3 regions of the Paenibacillus sp. LT-B23 genome follow, and region 3 is predicted to be linked to each of the others. Evidence: riboswitches for the same ligand, from Rfam matches in the RefSeq annotation. Region 3 holds a riboswitch; each other region holds the start of a gene.
What was found. A riboswitch is a leader RNA that binds a small molecule or an ion and turns the genes downstream of it on or off. The one in region 3 is predicted to bind glycine.

Region 1: another riboswitch for glycine. It lies ahead of gcvT (glycine cleavage system aminomethyltransferase GcvT); the one in region 3 lies ahead of ACWXW9_RS17505 (alanine/glycine:cation symporter family protein).
Region 2: another riboswitch for glycine. It lies ahead of sdaAB (L-serine ammonia-lyase, iron-sulfur-dependent subunit beta); the one in region 3 lies ahead of ACWXW9_RS17505 (alanine/glycine:cation symporter family protein).

The regions. Positions count from the first base shown of each region.
Region 1 is NZ_JBSQBM010000007.1:156,670-163,972, reverse strand. Features, by position in the region: gene ACWXW9_RS11115 (PTS mannitol transporter subunit IIBC) at 1-98, opposite strand, end outside; gene gcvH (glycine cleavage system protein GcvH) at 614-1,009, opposite strand; glycine riboswitch at 1,310-1,501, shown strand; glycine riboswitch at 1,502-1,598, shown strand; gene gcvT (glycine cleavage system aminomethyltransferase GcvT) at 1,678-2,778, shown strand; gene gcvPA (aminomethyl-transferring glycine dehydrogenase subunit GcvPA) at 2,909-4,264, shown strand; gene gcvPB (aminomethyl-transferring glycine dehydrogenase subunit GcvPB) at 4,261-5,787, shown strand; gene ptsP (phosphoenolpyruvate--protein phosphotransferase) at 5,908-7,303, opposite strand, start outside.
Region 2 is NZ_JBSQBM010000009.1:19,991-27,293, forward strand. Features, by position in the region: gene ACWXW9_RS12700 (Ig-like domain-containing protein) at 1-289, shown strand, start outside; gene sdaAA (L-serine ammonia-lyase, iron-sulfur-dependent, subunit alpha) at 664-1,563, opposite strand; gene sdaAB (L-serine ammonia-lyase, iron-sulfur-dependent subunit beta) at 1,553-2,242, opposite strand; glycine riboswitch at 2,452-2,564, opposite strand; gene ACWXW9_RS12715 (DUF6359 domain-containing protein) at 2,778-4,382, shown strand; gene ACWXW9_RS12720 (ABC transporter ATP-binding protein) at 4,707-5,738, shown strand; gene ACWXW9_RS12725 (ABC transporter ATP-binding protein) at 5,716-6,642, shown strand; gene opp4B (oligopeptide ABC transporter permease) at 6,657-7,303, shown strand, end outside.
Region 3 is NZ_JBSQBM010000013.1:115,958-123,260, reverse strand. Features, by position in the region: gene ACWXW9_RS17525 (PTS transporter subunit EIIC) at 1-743, shown strand, start outside; gene ACWXW9_RS17520 (hypothetical protein) at 924-1,187, opposite strand; gene ACWXW9_RS17515 (hypothetical protein) at 1,193-1,591, opposite strand; partial or broken gene ACWXW9_RS17510 (carbohydrate ABC transporter permease) at 1,658-1,816, shown strand; gene ACWXW9_RS17505 (alanine/glycine:cation symporter family protein) at 1,969-3,387, opposite strand; glycine riboswitch at 3,547-3,641, opposite strand; glycine riboswitch at 3,659-3,735, opposite strand; gene ACWXW9_RS17500 (glycoside hydrolase family 1 protein) at 3,927-5,384, opposite strand; gene ACWXW9_RS17495 (glycoside hydrolase family 1 protein) at 5,483-6,895, opposite strand; gene ACWXW9_RS17490 (oxidoreductase) at 6,978-7,303, opposite strand, start outside.

The sequences.
Region 1 (7,303 bases), on a different contig from region 3:
ATATTGGGCATAACCATACCACTGAGAAAACGACCAAAACGCTGTACGGCAACGCGCGCTCCTCCGTTTGAACTGGACTTTGTGTCCACTGTGCTCATATTCATATCCTCCTTATAGGTCAGCATTTTGCATCATTCGATTCCCAACGCTCGAAAGTACAATAGATAGACGAACTAAACCGTTTCGATCTATCTATTGCTAATTTGAAATCGCTCTTGGGATTGCTGCAAAATACTCAGGTAATAAGCATCACTACCTTTTCTTAAAATTCATACTAAATGACAACGCTATCTTCATCAACGAAATGAAAACGTACTTTCGTCATGAACGTTGATGACAACATTTAAATTTAAGATAAACAGGCGCGAAATCATTCTGCATAATTCCTCTTAATATGGCCTGTAACACGAGTATTTAGTCGAAAAACCATCCTGTCATCGGTACAATTTATGTATGAGGTCTATCCTCTAAACAAGAGAAAAGAACGTAATTACGTTTGTAAAAAAAGACAGCAAAAATAGCCGCTATGCCAATTCATCGCGACTATTTTTATACAAAATCGAGCGGACAAACGCCGCCCTTATTCAATTATCCAATCTACATTGCCCCATTATTACTCATTGGCAGTCAACTGCTCGTACTGATCCGCAGACAGCAGCTTGCTTAATGCTTCCTCTACATCTCCTCCAAGCTCCACTTCGATCATCCAGCCTTTTTGGTAGGGCGATTCGTTTACCAGCTCAGGTGTAATTTCCAGCGCTTCATTCACCTTCAACACCGTTCCCGTTACTGGAGCGAACAGGTCGGATACTGTCTTTACCGATTCAATAGTACCAATCTCCGCCCCCTGCTCAATCGCTGCTCCCTCTCCAGGCAGCTCCACAAAAACGATATCGCCCAGTTGATGCTGTGCAAAGTCCGTAATACCGATTCGTACCGTTCCATCCTCTGTGCGCTGAACCCATTCATGTTCTTCCGTGTACCACAATTGCTGCTTCACTTCACTCATCCTGCTCCGCCTCGCTTTCATATGGATTACATCGTTTCGCCTACCCATCTATGACAGGTTAAGATTATGACAACTAGAACTATGATGTCAATAATACTAACAAAAATATTTCACATTACTCCATATATCTTTCTAACTAAAAATACGACAGATTATAACAAACGCTTACATATCCTTATTTATGAATAAAATGTTTTTAATAATGTTTTTCATGACATTTTTGTTGACATTTCGAATAAATTTGCGTATTAATGGGTTATAACAAGTGCTTTTGGAAACACCTAATAATTGTAAACGCGGATGAACGTGGAGGGAGAGACTGCCAACACTCGCATCGCTGTTGCCACCTGTAAAACAAGGCAGCAAGCGAGTCGGATCAAGCTGTAACCAACCGGCAGCACCGGATGACGTATAGCTGATCCAAGGGTAGCGCCGAAGGAGTAAACCTGCACCGCAGGTGAATCTCTCAGGCAAAAGGACCTCTGCCGGACGCATCTCTGGAGAGCATTCGCCATACAGGCGGATCACCCAAGGGGAAACCTGGTACGCACCGGGGTAACTCTCAGGTATCAAGGACAGAGCTGAAAAAAAGTGTGTGGACTGCCGTCCATACGTTTTTTTCGGCCTGTCTTTTTGTTTAGCCGATCACACCGGATAGGAGTGGAAAAATGACTAACTTGCGAAAAACGCCGCTGCATTCATCCTACAGCACACTGTCGGGGGTTCGTTGCATTGATTTTGGCGGCTGGGAGCTGCCTGTACAGTTCAGTGGCATTCAAAAGGAACATGAGGCCGTCCGGCAACGTGCAGGATTATTCGATGTATCGCATATGGGTGAATTCTTGGTCGAGGGCCAGGAAGCCGAAGCATTTCTGCAACAGGTGACGACGAACGATGTCAGTCAGTTGGAGCCAGGTCAAGCCCAATACTCGCTCCTGTGTTACCCGGATGGAGGTGTAGTAGACGACCTGCTTGTTTACTGTAAAGGGCCGGAGCGTTACATGCTCGTTGTGAATGCCTCCAACATTGACAAGGATTGGGATTGGCTGCTTCGTCATGCTCCTGCATCCGTTCATCTGGAAAACGTATCAGATGCGGTAGCACTGCTGGCATTGCAAGGACCTGAAGCTGCTCGTATTGCCGCAGCAATGACAGACACGGACATTACGAAGCTGGCATCCTTCCGATTCAATGAGGATGTGCAATTGTTCGGGGCAAAAGCACTCGTCTCCCGCACCGGTTACACGGGGGAAGATGGTTTTGAATTTTATGTGCCCGCAGCGGATGCACCGGCAGTGTGGGACGGATTGCTTCGCATCGGTGAGCCGTATGGTCTGGTTCCCGCCGGACTTGGAGCCCGGGATACGCTGCGCTTCGAGGCGCGGCTACCGCTGTACGGACAGGAGTTGTCCGCTACCATTTCGCCACTGGAAGCTGGTTTAGGCTTCTTTGTCAAGCTGAATAAGGGAGATTTTATCGGCAGAGAGGCCCTGCAACGTCAGAAAGAACAAGGTATTCCACGCAAGCTGATCGGACTGGAAATGCTTGACCGTGGCATCCCGCGTGCCCATTACCCCGTGTTCGCGGAAGGACAGCAAATTGGCGAGGTCACAACTGGAACCCAGTCGCCCACCTTAAAACGTAATCTGGGTTTGGCTCTGGTGGACAGTCGTTTTAGTTCCCTATCCACGCCGCTGGAGGTCGAGATTCGTGGCAAGCGCCTGCGCGCCGAGGTGGTAGCCACACCCTTTTATAAACGTCCACACTGATTTAAACGCTCGTCTTACTATAACTATCGTGATAAGTTACTAACCGCTGCCCAGTTGGCAATCGTTTATTAATCATTTGTTAATCATTTTACGTTTTTACGATCTTGTTGGTTGAAAGGAGCCAGACCCAATGAAACAGCATCGTTATCTTCCTATGACCGAGCAGGATCAAGCTGAAATGCTGCGCGTGGTCGGCGCATCGTCCATCGACGATTTATTCAGCGATATTCCTGAGGCGATCCGGTATAAGGGGGAGCTGCCCCTGTCTTCTCGGTTAGACGAAAGAGCCTTAACCCGCCACTTATCAGGACTGGCCGGGCAAAATGCCAATACAGACACGCACGCCAGCTTTCTCGGCGCAGGGATTTACGATCATCATATTCCGTCTGTCATCCAGCATATCACTTCGCGCTCGGAATTTTATACGGCCTACACTCCTTATCAGCCGGAGGTAAGCCAGGGCGAGCTGCAAGCCATCTTCGAATTCCAATCGTATATATGCGAATTAACAGGCATGGCTGTAGCCAATGCCAGCATGTATGATGGAGCGACTGCGCTGGCAGAAGCAGGCTCATTAGCTGCCGCTGCCACCCGCCGCAAGCAGCTTATCGTATCGCGGACCGTCCATCCGGAGTCACGTCAGGTGTTGGCCGCCTATGCACGCGGGCTGGATTTGGATGTCGTGGAGATCGACTGTGTAAACGGTATAACCGACGTGAAAGCATTAGCGGCAGCCATATCGGAACAGACGGCGGCTGTTTTGGTCCAAAGCCCTAATTTTTTCGGGGCCGTGGAAAATCTGAAGCCGATGGCTGACCTGGTCCATGCCCACAAGGGTCTTATGGTTGTCAGCGCCAATCCGCTGGCGCTGGGCTTGCTGGAAGCACCTGGTAAGCAGGGCGCGGATATTGTCGTAGGAGACGCGCAGCCGCTCGGCATCTCCTCCTCCCTCGGGGGCCCAACCTGTGGTTACTTTGCCGTTTCTCAGGCGCATATGCGCCGTATCCCCGGACGTATAGTGGGCCAGACCACAGATCGCAACGGTAAACGCGGCTTCGTGCTGACCTTACAGGCACGGGAGCAGCATATCCGCCGGGAAAAGGCCACCTCTAACATATGCTCCAATCAGGCGTTGCTCGCCTTATCCGCCTCTGTGTATTTGTCCGTCATGGGTAGACAGGGCATCGCGGAAGTAGCCGAGCTAAACTTGCACAAAAGCCGTTACGCATTGGAGCAACTACTCGGCTTGAAGGGCGTGACTGCCTCCTTTACTGCACCCACCTTTAACGAGTTTACCCTGCGGTTACCTGAGGGTACCGATATGAATAAACTGCAAGCCGGATTGCTTGCTGCCGGATTTATCGGCGGCTACGATTTGGGCCGGGATTATGAGGAATATGCAGGTCACATGCTGATTGCCGTGACAGAGCAACGAACAAAGGAAGAGATCGATCAATTCGTACACATCTTGGGGGGATTGCTATGACACACACCACCGGACAAGATCAGGGTATACCGAATCCAGAAGTCGAATCCAGTCGAAATCAGATGAAAGAGCATGATCAGGCGCTCATTTTTGAATTGAGCAGACCGGGCCGTATCGCCTATTCCCTGCCCGAATGCGATGTTCCCCGCCGTCCGGTGGCAGAGCTTTTGCCGGATTATGCGCAGCGTAGCGAGCCTGCGGCATTGCCCGAGGTATACGAAGTAGACGTAATTCGACATTATACCGCACTGTCACGGCGCAATTTTGGCGTGGACAACGGATTTTATCCGCTCGGCTCCTGTACGATGAAATACAACCCCAAGGTAAACGAGGATGTCGCCCGTTATGCAGGCTTCGCCAAAATCCATCCGTACCAGCCAGAGGACAGCATCCAGGGAGCCATGGCACTGCTCCATACGCTTCAAAGCGATCTGGCCGCGTTAACCGGCATGGATGCCGTCACCCTTCAGCCCGCCGCGGGCGCCCATGGCGAATGGACCGGGCTGATGATGATCCGCTCCTACCACGAAGCGCGTGGTGAGCGGCGTACCAAGGTGCTCGTGCCGGATTCCTCGCACGGAACGAACCCCGCCAGCGCCGCTGTGGCAGGCTTCGAAACGATCACCCTCCCCTCCACACCGCAGGGGCTGGTGGATCTGGACGCGCTGCGTCAAGCCGTAGGCAATGACACCGCTGCGCTTATGCTGACCAACCCGAACACGCTCGGGCTGTTCGAGAAGCAAATCGCTGACATTGCCGCGATTGTGCATAAAGCAGGTGGCCTGCTCTACTATGACGGCGCGAACTCCAACGCCATTATGGGGATCACCCGCCCCGGGGATATGGGCTTTGACGTGGTGCATCTCAATTTGCACAAAACGATGAGTACCCCACATGGCGGAGGCGGGCCCGGCGCGGGACCTGTCGGGGTAAAGCAACGGCTCATTCCATATTTGCCCAAGCCGCTTGTCGTGCGTGATCCACAGGGAACGTACCACTGGGACCGAGAACAGGGAGATTCTATCGGACGGGTCAAGGCCTTTTACGGCAACTTCGGCATTCTCGTTCGTGCCTATGCCTATATCCGCAGCTATGGTCCTGACGGCTTGAAGCGGGTATCCGAATGTGCCGTACTGAATGCCAATTATATGATGCACCGATTGGCTCCGCATTTTGACATCCCTTATCCGGGGTATTGCAAGCACGAATTTGTGATGTCCGGGCGCGGCTTGAAGAAATTCGGAGTGCGTACGCTTGATGTTGCCAAGCGATTGCTCGATTTCGGCTACCATCCGCCTACGATTTATTTCCCGCTGAATGTAGAGGAATGTATCATGATCGAGCCGACAGAAACGGAAAGCAAGGAGACGCTTGATGCCTTCATCGACACCATGATTCAAATTTCGCGGGAAGCGGAGGAAACGCCTGAATTGGTGCTAAATGCTCCATATACCACTCCGGTCACGCGACTGGACGAAGCAACCGCAGCTCGCAAGCCGATATTGAATTGCTCATGCAGCTAAAAGCAAACTCCAACTCTATGGTATACAAAAAAGCCGGTATCTGTTAGATACCGGCCGCTGTATGTAGACAGCAATTTTTGTTGGAAAAAGATATAACCTTTGAAAATGTAATACCCTTCCTTAGCCTTCAATGCTTTGAACCAATTCAACAACCTGCTCGGCTGTTTGCATGTCCAAAGCTTTTGCAGCCAGTTTCTCCATGTCCGCGCGGGACAATTTCGAAATTTGACTGCGTGCTGGCAGAATGGAAGTAGCGCTCATGCTGAACTCATCGAGTCCCAGACCCAGCAGCAATGGAATTGCTGTTGTATCCCCTGCCATTTCGCCGCACATACCTGCCCAACGTCCTTCACGGTGAGCGGCATCAATAACCATTTTCACCAGACGCAGAATGGATGGGTTATATGGTTGATACAGGTAAGAAACCCGCTCGTTCATACGATCCGCTGCCATTGTGTACTGAATCAGATCGTTCGTACCGATACTGAAGAAATCAACCTCTTTTGCGAATTGGTCAGCCAATACTGCTGTAGAAGGAATTTCTACCATGATGCCCAACTGAATTTCTTCAGATACAGCTACACCCTCGGCTACCAACTTTTCCTTTTCCTCCAGCAACACAGCTTTGGATTCACGGAATTCGTTCAGTGTAGCAATCATTGGGAACATGATCCGCAGGTTACCGTGTACACTTGCCCGCAGCAAAGCACGCAATTGAGTACGGAAAATATCCTGACGATCCAGACACAGACGAATAGCACGGAATCCGAGGAATGGATTCATTTCCTTCGGCAGATCCAGATAAGGAAGCTCTTTGTCGCCACCGATGTCCAACGTGCGGACTACAACCGGTTTGCCTTCCATTCTTTCCAGAACGGTTTTGTATGCTGTGTACTGTACTTCTTCGGATGGAAGCTTATCGCGTCCCATATACAAGAATTCAGTACGATACAGGCCAACGCCTTCGCCACCGTTATCCAAAACGCCAGCTACATCGTTAGGCGTACCGATATTGGCTGCCAGTTCGACATGCACACCATCGACGGAAATTGTAGCTTCGCCGCGCAGCTTGCGCCACTCTTCGCGTTGCTTGTCGTATGCCACCTGTTTAGCCTGGTATTCCGCAACGATCTCTTCGGAAGGGTTCACAAATACGTGACCATCCAGACCATCGACGATAATCAAATCGCCGCTTTTAGCTTGGGACAATATATTTTTCGTTCCTACAACCGCAGGAATTTCAAGTGAACGAGCCATAATAGCCGAGTGCGAAGTACGTCCGCCGATGTTGGTTGCAAAACCTTTAACAAATTCGCGATTCAGCTGAGCTGTGTCGGAAGGTGTCAAATCTTCTGCAAGTACAATCGTTTCTTCGGCAATTTCTGCAGGACTGACAAAATGAACACCAAGCAGGTGATTCAGGATCCGCTTGGTTACATCACGCATGTCCGATGCGCGTTCTTGCAAATAAGCACTTTTCATGTTTTCGAACATGGAAATAAACTGTGTAGCTACT
Region 2 (7,303 bases), on a different contig from region 3:
CGGCGGGAAATATATCACCGTACCGGTGGATGTCGATACGCTTAAATATTTGCAAACTGACGAAGTCTCGCTGAATTTGAAAGTAGGACAGGTAGCTAAAGTTACGGCTACAGCTACGTATAAGGATGAGTCGGAGAAGGATGTATCCAAGCCGGCTGTCTGGTCCTCATCCCGAATTATTGTTGCTACAGTTAAAGACGGCAGCATTAAGGCACAGGGTAAAGGTAAAGCTGTCATTACGGTGAAATATGCAGGTAAAACGACGAAGGTACAGGTGAACGTTCAGTAAGAAAAAAGGGGTGTCCCAAAAGCCATGGAAATGGCAATGGGGCGCTCCTTTGCTTTAGAGAAGGATATTCGTTGGCACTCAGATGGACGCTTCGCGAACGGACCGTTGTTCCAATCGCTGTTGTGACCAGATTTTTTCTATTCCCCTTAGCGGTGAAAATCCGGGCACAAAGGCGACCGCTTCCGCTTTTCCACAATCGTTCCGTCCTCTCCGCTGCTTTAAGCGAAAAAAGCTTCTGTAATCCTTCTAAAATCATAAAAAAACCGTTCTTTGATAAAATGGAAGTGTCGAGCAACCTTTTCACCTTCATGTGGCTGGCCAGACGGCAGCTTCTCTCCCGATCTACATGCGGGAGGAGGTTTACCGCTTAGAAGCTATGACTTATCCTTCTTGGCTGGTATGTTGCGCGTAAGCGACTCCGTCAGACGCTTGCCGGTCGGCGTTTGGGCCAGGCCGCCTTTGGCGGTTTCGCGGTGCTTGGATGGCATCGCGCTGCCGACTTCGAGCATCACGTCGATGACTTCGTCAGACGGGATGGCGCTGCGCACACCCGCCAGAGCCATATCCGCAGCGGCAAGCGCGGTCACGGCTCCCAGCCCGTTGCGCACGATGCACGGAATCTCCACGAGCCCGGCGACGGGGTCGCAAATCAGGCCGAGCGTGTTCTTGAGCGCGAGGCCCACTGCATGAATGGCCTGCTCTGGCGTACCGCCGCGCAGCTCGACCATAGCGCCTGCGGCCATCCCGATGGCTGAGCCAATCTCGGCCTGACAGCCTCCCTCCGCACCGGAGATGAAGGAATTGTTGGCGATGACGTAGCCAATCGCCCCAGCGGCGAACAGTCCGCGCACCATATGCTCGTCATCCCAGCCGAACCGCTCCTGCGCGCTGATGAACACGCCGGGGATGACCCCGCATGAACCCGCGGTAGGCGTGGCAACAATGCGACCCATGGACGCATTGACCTCCGACACGGAGAGGGCGTACGCCATGGCGAGTGCCGAGGCATCGCCAGAGCAGGTTTCCCCTGCACGCAAATATTCCGCCAGGCGTTTGCCGTCGCCGCCCGTCAATCCGCTGCGGGATACAGTGTCCTGTGTTTGCCCGCGATGAACGGCTTCCTTCATGACTTTATAATAATCAGACATTTGGCGGAAGATTTCTTCCTCCGGTGTGTTCGTCTCTTGTACCTGTTCCTTGATCATCAGGCGACCAATCGTAGTGGATTCCTCGGCGCACAAGGCACCTAATTCATGCAGATGGCTAAACCGCATCGGATTCAGCTCCTTTTTTCAAATTAATCATTTTGATTTCATACATATGAGGCAAAGCCCGCAGTTCGGCAATTAATTCAGCAGAAGCGGGGCTATCGGTTTCAATAGCAGTGAGCGCTTCGCCATCCCGGCCTTTGCGATCCACGTGCATGTAGGCAATGTTAATGTCAGCCGCACCCAGCGCCGAAGTCACCGCGCCCAATGTTCCGGGCTTATCCGAGTGAAGAAGCACCAGCGTAGGCAGCTCTCCAGTCAGATTGACCCGGAACTCGTTAAGCTGCTGGACATGAATGTTTCCGCCGCCGATGGAGGAGCCTAGCAGCGTGCGCTGGTCTTCACCTTTCCATAGCTCGAAGCGGACCGTGTTCGGATGGGGGGCGGGCAGTCCGCTGACAGCGAACTCTACTTCCATCCCGGCCTGCTCTGCACATTGCTCCGCATCCGGAATCCGGTAGTCGTCTGTATCGTAATTCAGCAGTCCGGCAATGAGTGCCAGGTCTGTGCCGTGTCCCTTGTACGTATCGGCAAATGAGCCGTACAGCGTCAGGCGGGCACGGTCAGGTTGCGCACCGAGCCAGTGCCTGGCAACACGTGCGAGCCGCACCGCGCCAGCGGTATGTGAGCTGGAGGGTCCGGTCATAGCCGGACCGATAATGGAAAATACATCTTTGAAACGCATGGTGTGGCCCCCTGTATGTTTGAATACCATAGTATATGGTGCTGCCGCGCTTTTGCACGGGTGTGACGGTTTCTAATGCTGACGCAGCATGTAAGCACAAAAAAGGACAGGATAAGGAAATTTCCCTTATCTCTGTCCTCGTTACCTGAGAGTTTCGTGCGGTGTATACCGCCTTACCCCTTGGGTGGCTTGCGCTCTCTCCAGAGTTGCGTCAGATGACGATACATGGACCTGAGAGATTATCCGCCAGCCGGGTGCTGACGTCTTGCTCCTTCGGTGCTGCCGGATGTGATTCCCGGACAGGCTCTCCCGTCATCTTCATTCGCGTATACCGTTCAACAATTCCTCCTAAGCGTAATGTATGCCATGCCCAGTGTCAATCACAGGTTGGAATTTTACAGAATCAGGTACCTTCTCAATAAAAAAGATTAAATTTTACATAATTATGGATGAAAACAGGAAGGAATTAGAAGGTTAATAGCTAATCTGATAGAGGACAAGCTAATTTATGGAATAATGGGAGGGACATTTACGTATGGTAAAAGGTTTCCGGTTCACAGGTTCACGCTTAAAAGGAATGCTGCATCTGGCGGCAATCGTATCACTGCTGGTAGGACTCTTCGTTCCATTCGGCCAGGTCAAGGCAGAGGGCTCGTTGACGGTAGCGGAAGCGCTTCAGCGTCAAAGCAGCGGAGGTACGGTGACGGTAGAAGGCTACGTCGTCGGACATGCCACCGGATCGAAAACAGCTAATTTCTCTGCCCCGTTTGCAAACGATTTTAACGTACTGATTGCGGATCAGGCGAGTGAACGCAATACGTCTAATCTGTTAAATGTACAACTGACATCCGCGTATAGAGGACCATTCGGGCTGTCAGGCCATCCTGAGCTGATCGGCAGTAAAATTCGCGTGACGGGTACGCTCGGTGCCTATAACAATTTTGGCGGCGTGAAAAGCCCAAGCGCTGTGGAGCTGGTAAGCGGAAGCGAGCCTGGAAATCCTGGTGATCCGGGCGAACCTGATCCTGGTACCCCGGGTCAACCCGGTACGACATTACCGGATGGAAAAGGCAAAAAAGTGCTGTTCGATAATACGCACGCACAGACAGCCGGAGCAGCAGATTGGGTTATTGATGGAGCCTTTTCCGATTTTGCGGGCGGACTGCGTAATGCAGGTTTTACCGTGGACCAGTTGGACCGTTCCATTCCTTTTACCTATGGAGAGCAGGCTATAACGTACGACAAGCTGCGTCCATACGATGTGTTCATCATTGGTGAAGCCAATGTTGCCTTTAAGGCATCCGAGCAGGCCGCACTGGTGCAATATGTGAAGAATGGAGGCAGCGTCTTCTTCATTTCTGACCACTATAACGCTGACCGGAACAAAAACCGTTGGGATTCCTCCGAGGTTATGAACGGCTACCGCCGTGGAGCCTATTCCAATCCGGCCAAAGGCATGACTACAGAAGAAGCTGCATCACCAGCTATGCAGGGATTAACCAGTTCCGACTGGCTGGCGACGAACTTTGGCGTTCGTTTCCGCTACAATGCACTTGGTGACGTGAACGCTACGGATATCGTAGCGGCAGATCAATCCTTTGGCATTACGAAGGGTGTACGTTCGATTGCAATGCATGCTGGTTCTACACTGGCGATTATTGACCCGACCAAGGCGAAAGGAATCGCTTATATCCCTACAGGCACGAAAAAATGGGGCAATGCCGTGGACCAGGGTGTCTATAACGGCGGGGGTCGTGCTGAAGGACCTTATGCTGCTGTAGCCAAGGTAGGTCAGGGCAAGGCAGCGTTTATCGGAGATTCTTCGCCAGTTGAGGATGCCACGCCGAAATATGTACGTGAGGAAAACGGACAGTCGAAGAAGACGTACGATGGATTCAAGGAAGTGGACGATTCCACCTTCCTGGTACAGACGGTCCAATGGCTCGCATGGAAGCAGGACTATACGAAGCTGTCCGATGTGGCGGGCCTGACGCTGGACCAGCCAACACAGCTACTACCGTTTGAGGAGCCTGCGGCTTCCACGGAACCGCAGCCTGAGCCTTGGGCTGCTCCGGCAGCGGGCTACAAATGGTACGATCCAAGAACGTTCAAATCCGGCTCCTATGGAGCGGCTTCGTAACTAACGAAGAGAGTACAATTTGAGCTGGACCAGCCAGTCGCTTGATCCCTTTAAGGGGGTCAGGCGGCTTTTTTTGCGCTGAAAATTAACCTGTGGTTGGTTATTTCATTACATTTTGTGCCAGAAAGGTCGCGCTGCTGCTGAATCATTGGTTTTTTAAATGATCATGATAGTCTAATCTTAATTGATATATCCATATACTGGTGATAGGATGAATTCAAATTATTCCGACTAAATCGGTATGTAATGTTGATGAGAGGTTTAACATCAAGCGTGGCGTGCATAAGCAGGACAAGGCCATGGAGAACGGAGGAAGCACACACATTGAGTATCGAGCCGGTGTTGGAGATCAAAGGGTTAACGGTATCTTTTCGCATTAAGGATCAATATTACCCCGCAGTTGACCATCTCGATCTGACGGTCAACCCCAATGAGGTGCTGGCTGTGGTCGGGGAATCCGGCTGCGGCAAAAGCGCGCTGGCGCTTTCGATAGCACAACTGCATGATCTGGAGCGTACCCGCGTGGAGGGACAGATTCTTTTTAAAGGCACGGATCTGAATCGTCTCTCCACAGGGCAAATGAACAAAATCCGCGGAGCAGGCATCGGCATGATTTTTCAGGACCCGCTGACAGCACTGAATCCGCTAATGAGCATTGGTAAGCAAATTGAGGAAAACCTCGATTATCATACGACCCTCTCTACGAAGCAGAAAAAGGCACGTGTGCTGGAATTGCTGGAGAGTGTGGATATTCCGAATCCCGTACGTGTATACGACCAGTATCCGCATGAGCTGTCAGGGGGGATGCGGCAGCGTGTGATGATTGCGATTGCCATCGCTTGTCGTCCTTCCCTCATTATTGCAGACGAGCCGACTACAGCGCTTGATGTAACCATTCAATCTCAAATTCTCGACTTGCTCAAGCAGCTTCAACAGGAGACTGGAAGCGGCATTATCCTGATTACGCACGATCTTGGCGTTGTAGCAGAGGTGGCGGACCGCGTGGTGGTCATGTATGCCGGAGAAATCGTGGAAAGCGCCAATGTTTTTGAATTGTTCCGACAGCCCCAGCATCCGTATACGCGTTCTTTGCTCGCATCCATGCCGGGATCGCATACCAAGGGAGAACCGTTGCACGTCATCGGAGGAATCGTCCCTTCCTTGCAGGATATTCCCCGCAATAGCTGCCGCTTTGCTCCACGTATCCCCTGGATTCAGCATGAAACGCATGAGGATCATCCCCTTTTAAGTGAGGTTTCTCCCGGGCATTGGGTCCGCTGTACATGTTATCAGCATTTTCATTTTGAAGACGAGGCAAAGGGGGAAGCTGCTCATGGCACTGCTGGAGCTAAATGATCTGAGAGTCCATTATCCGGTGCGCGGTGGTTTCTTCCAGCGTGTGGTCGATCAGGTAAAAGCGGTGGATGGTGTGTCCATCAGCATTGAGGCGGGTCAGACGTACGGGCTGGTTGGAGAATCCGGCTGCGGAAAAACGACTACAGGAAGGACGATCATCGGTCTAAATAAGCTGACGAGTGGACAGATTCTTTTTAAAGGAAAGGACCTTGCGGCCCTGAGCCGTAACAACCTCCATCCGCTGCGGAGAGACATTCAGATGATCTTTCAGGACCCGTATTCCTCGCTCAATCCGCGTAAGCGTGTGCTGGATGTCATCGCTGAGCCGTTGCGGAATTTCGAAAGGCTGAGTAGTGAGGAGGAACGCCGAAAAGTTCAGACGCTGCTGGAAAAGGTCGGCTTGAACGCCGATGCGGCCTACAAATATCCACATGAATTTTCCGGGGGACAGCGGCAGCGGATCGGCATTGCACGTGCGCTCACGTTGAATCCAAAGCTGATCATTGCCGATGAGCCGGTATCAGCGCTGGATGTGTCCGTTCAGGCACAGGTGCTTAATTTTATGAAGGATGTGCAGCGGGAATTTAATTTGACGTATTTGTTCATCAGCCACGACCTCGGTATTATCCGCCATATGTGCGACCAAATCGGGATTATGTACCGGGGGCGTCTGGTGGAGCAGGGAAGCGAACAGGATATTTATGAGCATCCGCAGCATTTGTATACCCAACGGCTCATTGCGACCATTCCGAATATAGATCCTGCCAAGCGGCTGGACAATGCTCAAAGAAGGCGAACGCTGTTGTCCTCCTACAAAACAGAACTGCCCAAACATCTGGACGAGAACGGCAAGCCGTTTGCGCTAAAAGCGGTAAGCCCGTCCCATCAAGTCGCTTTACCATAAAGGGGGGACAAAATATGTGGAAATTTACACTGCGTCGGCTGCTGATCATGATCCCTCAGCTGTTTGCTTTGAGCATACTTATCTTTTTTCTGGCGAAGGCCATGCCGGGAGATGCCCTGACAGGACTCATAACCTCGACACCCAATTTGAATCCGGCGGCGCTGGAGGAGCAACGGCAAAAATTAGGGCTGAATGATCCGGTGTGGGTACAATATGGCAACTGGCTTGCCCGATTGGCTCATGGGGATTTGGGAAAATCGTATGTACATAAAATCGGCGTCACCGATCTGATCGGTAGCCGTCTGGGAAACACGTTCTTTTTGGGTGTGGTGATCCTGATTTTGACGTATCTGATCGCGATTCCGCTCGGTGTACTTAGTGGACGTTATCAGCATAGTCCGCTGGATAAAATCGTGGTGGGCTATACCTATCTCAGCTTTGCGACTCCCTTATTTATACTCGCGTTGCTGCTGCTGTACATGTTCGGCTTCAGGCTTGGCTGGTTTCCGACCAGCGGCAGTGTGGATGTGGGCGTGGAGCCGGGAACCTCGGCATATTACATCAACAAGGCTTACCATCTTATATTGCCAGCGGTTACAGGAGCATTGCTCAGTACGACAGCCACGATTCAGTATTTGCGCAATGAGGTCATCGACACACG
Region 3 (7,303 bases):
CGGCAGGAATGTTTATGTCCGGCTTCTTCCCCATTATGATGTTCGCTCTGCCTGCGGCTGCCCTCGCCTTTATTCATACGGCCAAACCGGAAAAACGTAAAGCGGTCGCTTCCATCTTCATCGGTTCAGCGCTGGCATCGTTCCTGACCGGAATTACCGAGCCCCTCGAATTTTCCTTTATGTTCGTAGCACCGTTGCTTTACGGCATCCATGCACTGCTTACAGGTCTGAGTGGCCTGATCATGTACCTACTGGATGTCAAACTCGGCTTTTCTTTTTCAGCAGGACTCATTGACTATCTGGTCAATATGAAGCTCTCCACCCACCCATGGCGAATGATCCTGGTCGGGCTTGCTTTTGCCGTCATATATTACTTCCTGTTCCGATTCATCATTCTCAAATTCAACCTAAAAACCCCTGGGCGTGAAGACGATGCAGAAGACAGCCTCATGCCTGACACTAACGAACCCAAACCCAATGATAAGGCGGGTGCCACATCCAACAGTCAGTCCAGTCATGCAGGCAAGGTGCTGGCCTATCTCGGCGGTTCGGACAATATCCAAAGCATCGATGCGTGTATCACACGGCTGCGTCTCGTCGTCAAAGACGACAAAGCGGTTAACGACCAAGCTCTCAAGCAGCTCGGAGCGTCGGGAGTCATCAGGCTTGGCAGCGGTACGGTACAGGTTATTTTCGGTACGCGATCCGAAATTCTGAAAGATGAAATACAACGGTTGATGTAGTAAGTTCAGGTTCGATAAGCTCTTGAATTTCTCCGCCGCTTCTTTACACAAAAAGGGTATCTCTTCAATCATCGAGATACCCTTTATGATTGCCGTCAATCTGCCAATAACTTAGATACACCTAAATTATAGTGTCATATACACGATGTTACATGTATTGTTTATTTTTAAGCACTTATCTTAGCGATTGGTGCTGTGCGCTCCTTTCTGTCTCAGAAATACCCCCTCAGCCCACACCTTTAACTGCGCAAAAGCAAAGACGACGCTGAAGGAACATGCTACAGTCGATAGATAAACCAAGAGTAGCCCCACGAAGAAAGGAAGCTGGCCTATCAAGTCACCAAACAAGCGCAGCACGATGACCAGAATGAACACATTCGCTGTAAAGGCTCGATACTCGTAAGTAGATAACCATTTGTAATAGGGAAGTGAACGGGAATTCACGCTAATCAGATGCCTTGCGACGGCTTCAGATAAATCAGATTTCCGAAGGACATATCCTCAAATCCAAAACCGAAAAATTCGTGATTTGTCCAAATGAGAATAAGCAGCATTACCGGAATGAGTATGAACTGAATCCTGCGAAGCACTCCGTCGAACTGTTTCTTATATACCCAAGCGATTCCACCTAGTAAAGCATAAATAAAATAACTAACGAAAAAGCGGTCAAGGTAACGCAGACTAATCGCATATGCTCCTTGGAATACGAAGGTATCGTACATCCATAGCCACTCTCCGAAGATCACGAAGCTCACAATAAGCAGCGGAATGAACCGCTTAGGCTTAGCCAGATATTTGTAGCAGATGAAAATAAGGACTGGCATCAGCAATTGAAATTGCAACATCATCACCGTATACCAAAACTGTGATGATGCATTACCAAGCACAAATGACTCGATGAGTGTCCAGGAAATTGGAATGTGGCGCTCCCTATTCTACATCCTGCGTTCGCATTTCTCGGCGCATTCACCTTCATAGGAGCATCGAATGATTATTTATGGCCGTTAATCGTATTAACCGATGAGCGCAAATTTACGCTCCAAATTACGCTGTCCCAGTTAAACGGTATTTACCAAAGATTAGATTTACTGAGCCAGCTTTATCCTGCTCTATAATGCAAAAAGGGAGTGTTCTCCCAGCCTGTAATGCTGAGGGACACTCCCTTTCGTTATCCTGGCAAATGATCTTGCAGATTCAATATTCTTAAATTCGGATATATCGGACTTTACGAGCTGACTGTTTGTCCTTTTTCTTCTATGTCTATGGCTGCTCCTGCACTGGCACCTGCGAGTATTCCCTTTTTCTTGTTGGGATACAGGGAATCCATATAGGTACGGGTTTCTGCTACTACAATTCCCGACAAGCCAAGCAGTGCAATCAAGTTCGGGAAGGCCATCATTGCGTTAAAAATATCTGCCAGTAACCAGATCGCATCCAGCTTAATAAACGCGCCTCCGGCAACCAGCGCAATGAACAGATAACGGTACGGTTTAATCCATTTGACACCCAGCAAATATTCAACACAGCGTTCTCCGTAGTAGTTCCAGCCAAGCATCGTGGTGAACGCGAACATAATCAGAATGATTGTGAGCAGTTCTGCACCAAGCGGGAATGCGCTGGAGAAAGCTTGCTGCGTCATCAAGCCCGCATCGGTAGGACCGCTCCATACTCCGCTAACCAGCAGCGTTAGCCCGGTCATCACACAAATAATCATCGTATCTATAAACACACCTGTCATGGAAATCAACCCCTGCTCCGCAGGCCATTTGGTTTTGGCGGCTGCGGCTGCAATCGGTGCGCTTCCCAATCCGGCCTCATTGGCAAAAATCCCTCTGGCTACCCCGCTGCGCATCGCCAGCATAATCGTAGCCCCGGCAAATCCACCCGTCGCAGACGTCGTGGAAAATGCCGAATGCAGCACAAGTGCGAGTGCGGCAGGAATCTGATCGGCGAACCGAATCAGTACGATCATACAGATCAACACGTACAAGCCTGTTTTGAAAGGGACCACTTTGGTCGATACCTTGGCAATGCTCTTGAGTCCTCCAATGGTAACGAGTCCCGTAAGGGTAGCAATAATCAATGCCGTTACAATTGGCGGAACACCGAAGCTGTTTTCGGTTGAGGATACAATCGCTTTGACCTGAGGAAATGTTCCAATCCCGAACAGCGCTACCAGCATCCCGGAAAAAGCAAACAGCATCGCCAACGGTTTAAAGCGGCGTCCAAGCCCTTTTTCAATATAATACATCGGGCCGCCGGAAAATTGTCCATTCCGATCCTTCACCCGGTATTTTACTGCAAGCACACCTTCTGCATATTTCGTCGCCATCCCGAAAAAGGCTGCAACAACCATCCAGAACAGAGCACCCGGTCCGCCCAGTTTTATCGCTGTCGCGACGCCGACAATACTTCCTGTACCTACTGTAGCCGCCAGCGCCGTACTCAGGGCCGCAAAGCTGCTGACATCCCCGCTACCTTCATTTGGGGCCTTGCCGATCAGCTTGATCGCCAGAGGCAGGCGGAAAACCTGCAACATTTTCAAACGTATGGTCAGCCACAGACCTGTTCCCATGACGAGAATGATCAGAGGGGCACCCCATATCCAACTGCTAATTGTCTCTAACACATGTACCAAATTCATTTCAACCCGCTCCTCCAGCATATTAAAAAACAAAAAAGAGTCAAATCCGCTGATTCGACTCCTGGAGAGGTTAAAGGCACGAAAAAATACAACCATCTTGTGCAGGATTCAGCCACTAACAGCTCATAAAAAAGCCTAGGGCATACCCTGTCACAGGTTATTCGCGTCTCTGTCCTTTTGCCTGAGAGTTTAAGCAGATGATATCTGCGGTGCACCTTCGGCGCCCAATTAAGGGTCTCTCCAGAGTTCTGTCCGTTTACGGTCCCGCTTGTTGCTGTTATCAGCCCAAGCACCTGAGAGTTTTGCCCCTTCGGTCGGAACTTACGTTCCATCTCCCGCAAACATCAACCAGACATATGAAATTGTTTTTTATTATACAGAAAACTTTCAGCTTTTTACAAGTGAAAAATTTGTGAAGTCGTTTGGTTATCTTAAGATGAGCCTATAAAATAAAGGCGGGCGCAGCCAAATTCATCCTCATGATGTTCTCTGCTGCACCCGCCCCCAGGCCATATTGGGTTATATTCAGTTAGCTTGAATTACAGTTCTTCGCCGTTAGTGGCAATTACATTTTTGTACCAGTCAAAAGAATCCTTCTTGGATCGCTTCAGTGTTCCATTACCGTCATCATCCAGATCAACATAAATAAACCCGTAACGCTTGGACATTTCGGAAGTCGACATACTCACAAGGTCGATAGGTCCCCAGCTAGTGTAACCAATCAGATCCACACCGTCCGCAATCGCTTCCTTCATTTGTGCGATATGCTGGCGCAAATAATCAATGCGATACGTGTCGTGAATGGAGCCGTCTTCTTCCACCTTGTCATATGCACCTAAGCCGTTTTCCACGATGAACAGCGGCTTTTGATAGCGGTCATATAATGTGTTCAGCGTAACACGCAGGCCGATCGGATCAATCTGCCAGCCCCAGTCAGAGGATTGTAAATACGGATTTTTCACGCCGCCAATCAGGTTCCCCGCTGCCTTCTCGCCTTCCGGTCCTGCAGAGACGGTCAAGGTCATGTAATAGCTGAATGAGATGTAATCGACCGTGTTGTTTTTCAGAATTTCGGCATCGCCGGGTTCTGTGTGCAAAACAATATTATTTTCTTCAAAATAACGGTTCATATAATTTGAATATTCCCCACGGGCATGTACATCCGTAAAGAACAGATTCATCTGGTTTTCATGCTGACTTTTCAGCACGTCCTCCGGGTTACACGTATGTGCATAGCTTTCCATACGAGCCAGCATACAGCCGATTTGAGAGCCCGGAATAATCTCATGGCCTCGTTTTGTCGCCAATGCGCTCGCCACAAACTGGTGATGCAGGGCTTGATAGATCGCTTGTTGCTTGTTATCTACACGGTCAATGACCACACCGCCACCTGTGAACGGACTCATCGTCATCACGTTGATCTCATTAAAAGTCAGCCAGTATTTCACTTTATCTTTATAACGTGTAAATACCGTCTCTGCATAATTTACGTAGTGCTGTATGACTTCGCGACCCAACCAGCCATTATATTTATGTGTCAGACCTAGCGGTGTTTCATAGTGGGACAATGTCACAAGCGGTTCAATGTTATACTTGCGCAGTTCATCGAATACATTGTCATAAAATTGCAGGCCGGCTTCATTCGGCTGTGCATCATCGCCATTCGGGAAAATACGGGACCAGTTAATCGACATACGAAACACTTTAAATCCCATTTCCGCAAACAAAGCGATATCCTCTTTATAATGATGAAAGAAATCTACGCCTTCACGTTTTGGAAAACGCGCGTTTACCTTACCTGCCAAGACATCTTCAAGCCGCTGGGACGAAATGTCCATAGCATGATCGTTTGTTCGTTGATCCTTGGGAATATAAGCTATCACATCCGCACTGGACAGTCCTTTTCCATCTACGTCAAAAGCGCCTTCCAATTGGTTGGCTGCGGTTGCCCCGCCCCACAGGAAATTCTTCGGAAATCCTTTTACAGTCTTGGTCATAATATAAACATCTCTTTTCTTAGTTTATATGTTAATACTTGTGGAGCATTCCCGTCAGGTGTTGCAATGGAAATCCCCCGCTTGCTGTGTTCACAACATTAACGTTTCAGGCTTTGTCCGTTCGTGCTGATGACTTCTTTGTACCAATGGAACGATTTTTTGCGGTATCTTTCCAGTGTGCCTGAACCATCATCATGACGGTCTACGTAAATGAAGCCATAGCGTTTTTTCAGTTCAGCGGTAGATGCGCTCACCAGGTCAATACAGCCCCATGAAGTGTAGCCCATCACTTCTACGCCATCGGCAATGGCTTCGCCTACTTGTACCAAATGGTCGTTCAGGTATTGGATACGATAGTCATCCTCAACTGTCTTTTCTCCTTGCTCGTTCGTGATGAGCTGATCGACAGCGCCCAGACCGTTTTCCACGACAAACAGTGGTTTTTGATAACGGTCATAGAACATATTCATCACATAACGCAGACCTTGCGGGTCAATCTGCCAGCCCCATTCGCTTGCTTTCAGGTACGGGTTGGTCACACGGCCGATCAAATTGCCTTCGCCGCCTTTTTTGGAATTATCGGCTGTTTCGCATGTGCTTACATAGTAGCTGAACGAGATGAAATCCACGGTATGCTTGAGAATTTCTTCATCTCCCGGCTCCATGTGAATCTCGATGCCATTCTCTCTAAAGTAACGCTTCATGTAGCCAGGATAGCTTCCTCTCACATGAACATCGCCAAAGAAGTAGTTCTTTTGCTCATAATCCATCGTTGCGATCACATCGTCCGGGTTGGGAGTCAGTGGATAGGTTGGCATACTGAGCACCATACAGCCGATCTGAGCATTTGGAGCAAGCTCATGGCCAACTTTTACAGCCGTCGCACTAGCTACAAACTCGTGGTGAATGGCTTGATACAGGTCTTGTTTGCTCAGTTCCTTCTTCGGTGTGTAAATACCGCCGCTCATAAAGGGTTCTTCCAAAATCGAATTGATTTCGTTGAAGGTCAGCCAGTATTTTACTTTATCCTTGTAACGTGAAAATACCGTTCTTGCATAACGCTCATAAAAACCCACCAGCTCGCGGTTAACCCATCCATTATAATGCTTGGACAAATGCAGCGGTGTTTCATAATGGGAAATGGTAACGAGCGGCTCAATGCCGTATTTATGGCATTCGTCGAACAGATCATCATAGAATTGCAGACCTTTTTCATTCGGTTCCAGTTCATCACCGTTCGGGAAGATACGGGACCAGGCAATGGAGGTTCGGAACACCTTGAAGCCCATTTCGGCAAACAGCTTGATATCTTCTTTGTAACGATGGTAAAAATCAATACCTACCAACTTCATATTGTCCTCTGTAGGCACTTCTGTAATAGGGCCCTTGATTCCTTGTGGCGAAACGTCCTGAGTGGACCAGCCTTTACCATCCTCGTTGTAAGCACCCTCACACTGGTTGGCAGCTACTGCTCCGCCCCACAAAAATCCTTCCGGAAATGGAGAACTCATAAATAGATTCCCGCCTTTTGAGTTATTTTTGTGCATCATTCCGAGCTTCATTATGGCATAACTTCCTTTCTTGATGGCAAGTCTATCGCCGGAAATCAACGATGGACGGGGAAGGCTGCTTAAAGCCGTTTTCCAATATTTCAATTGTCAGCAAAATCTCCTCGTCCTTCACCAGCTTGGGTGTGCCGTTCACGATAGACGCATACAATGAGTCATACAGTTGTCCATAATCTCCTACCGGTGTAGGAATGGTTTCTTCAATAGCTTCAATAGCTTCACTGCTACCGGGTAGCACGTATTTAAGCTTGCCATAGGAAGACGGATCATCCAGTCCGAAACCTTCCGTATCCGGGGTCTTGCTGGCTTTCAGCCAGGTTTCCTGCTGATCGTCCCCCCATTTGACAAAGC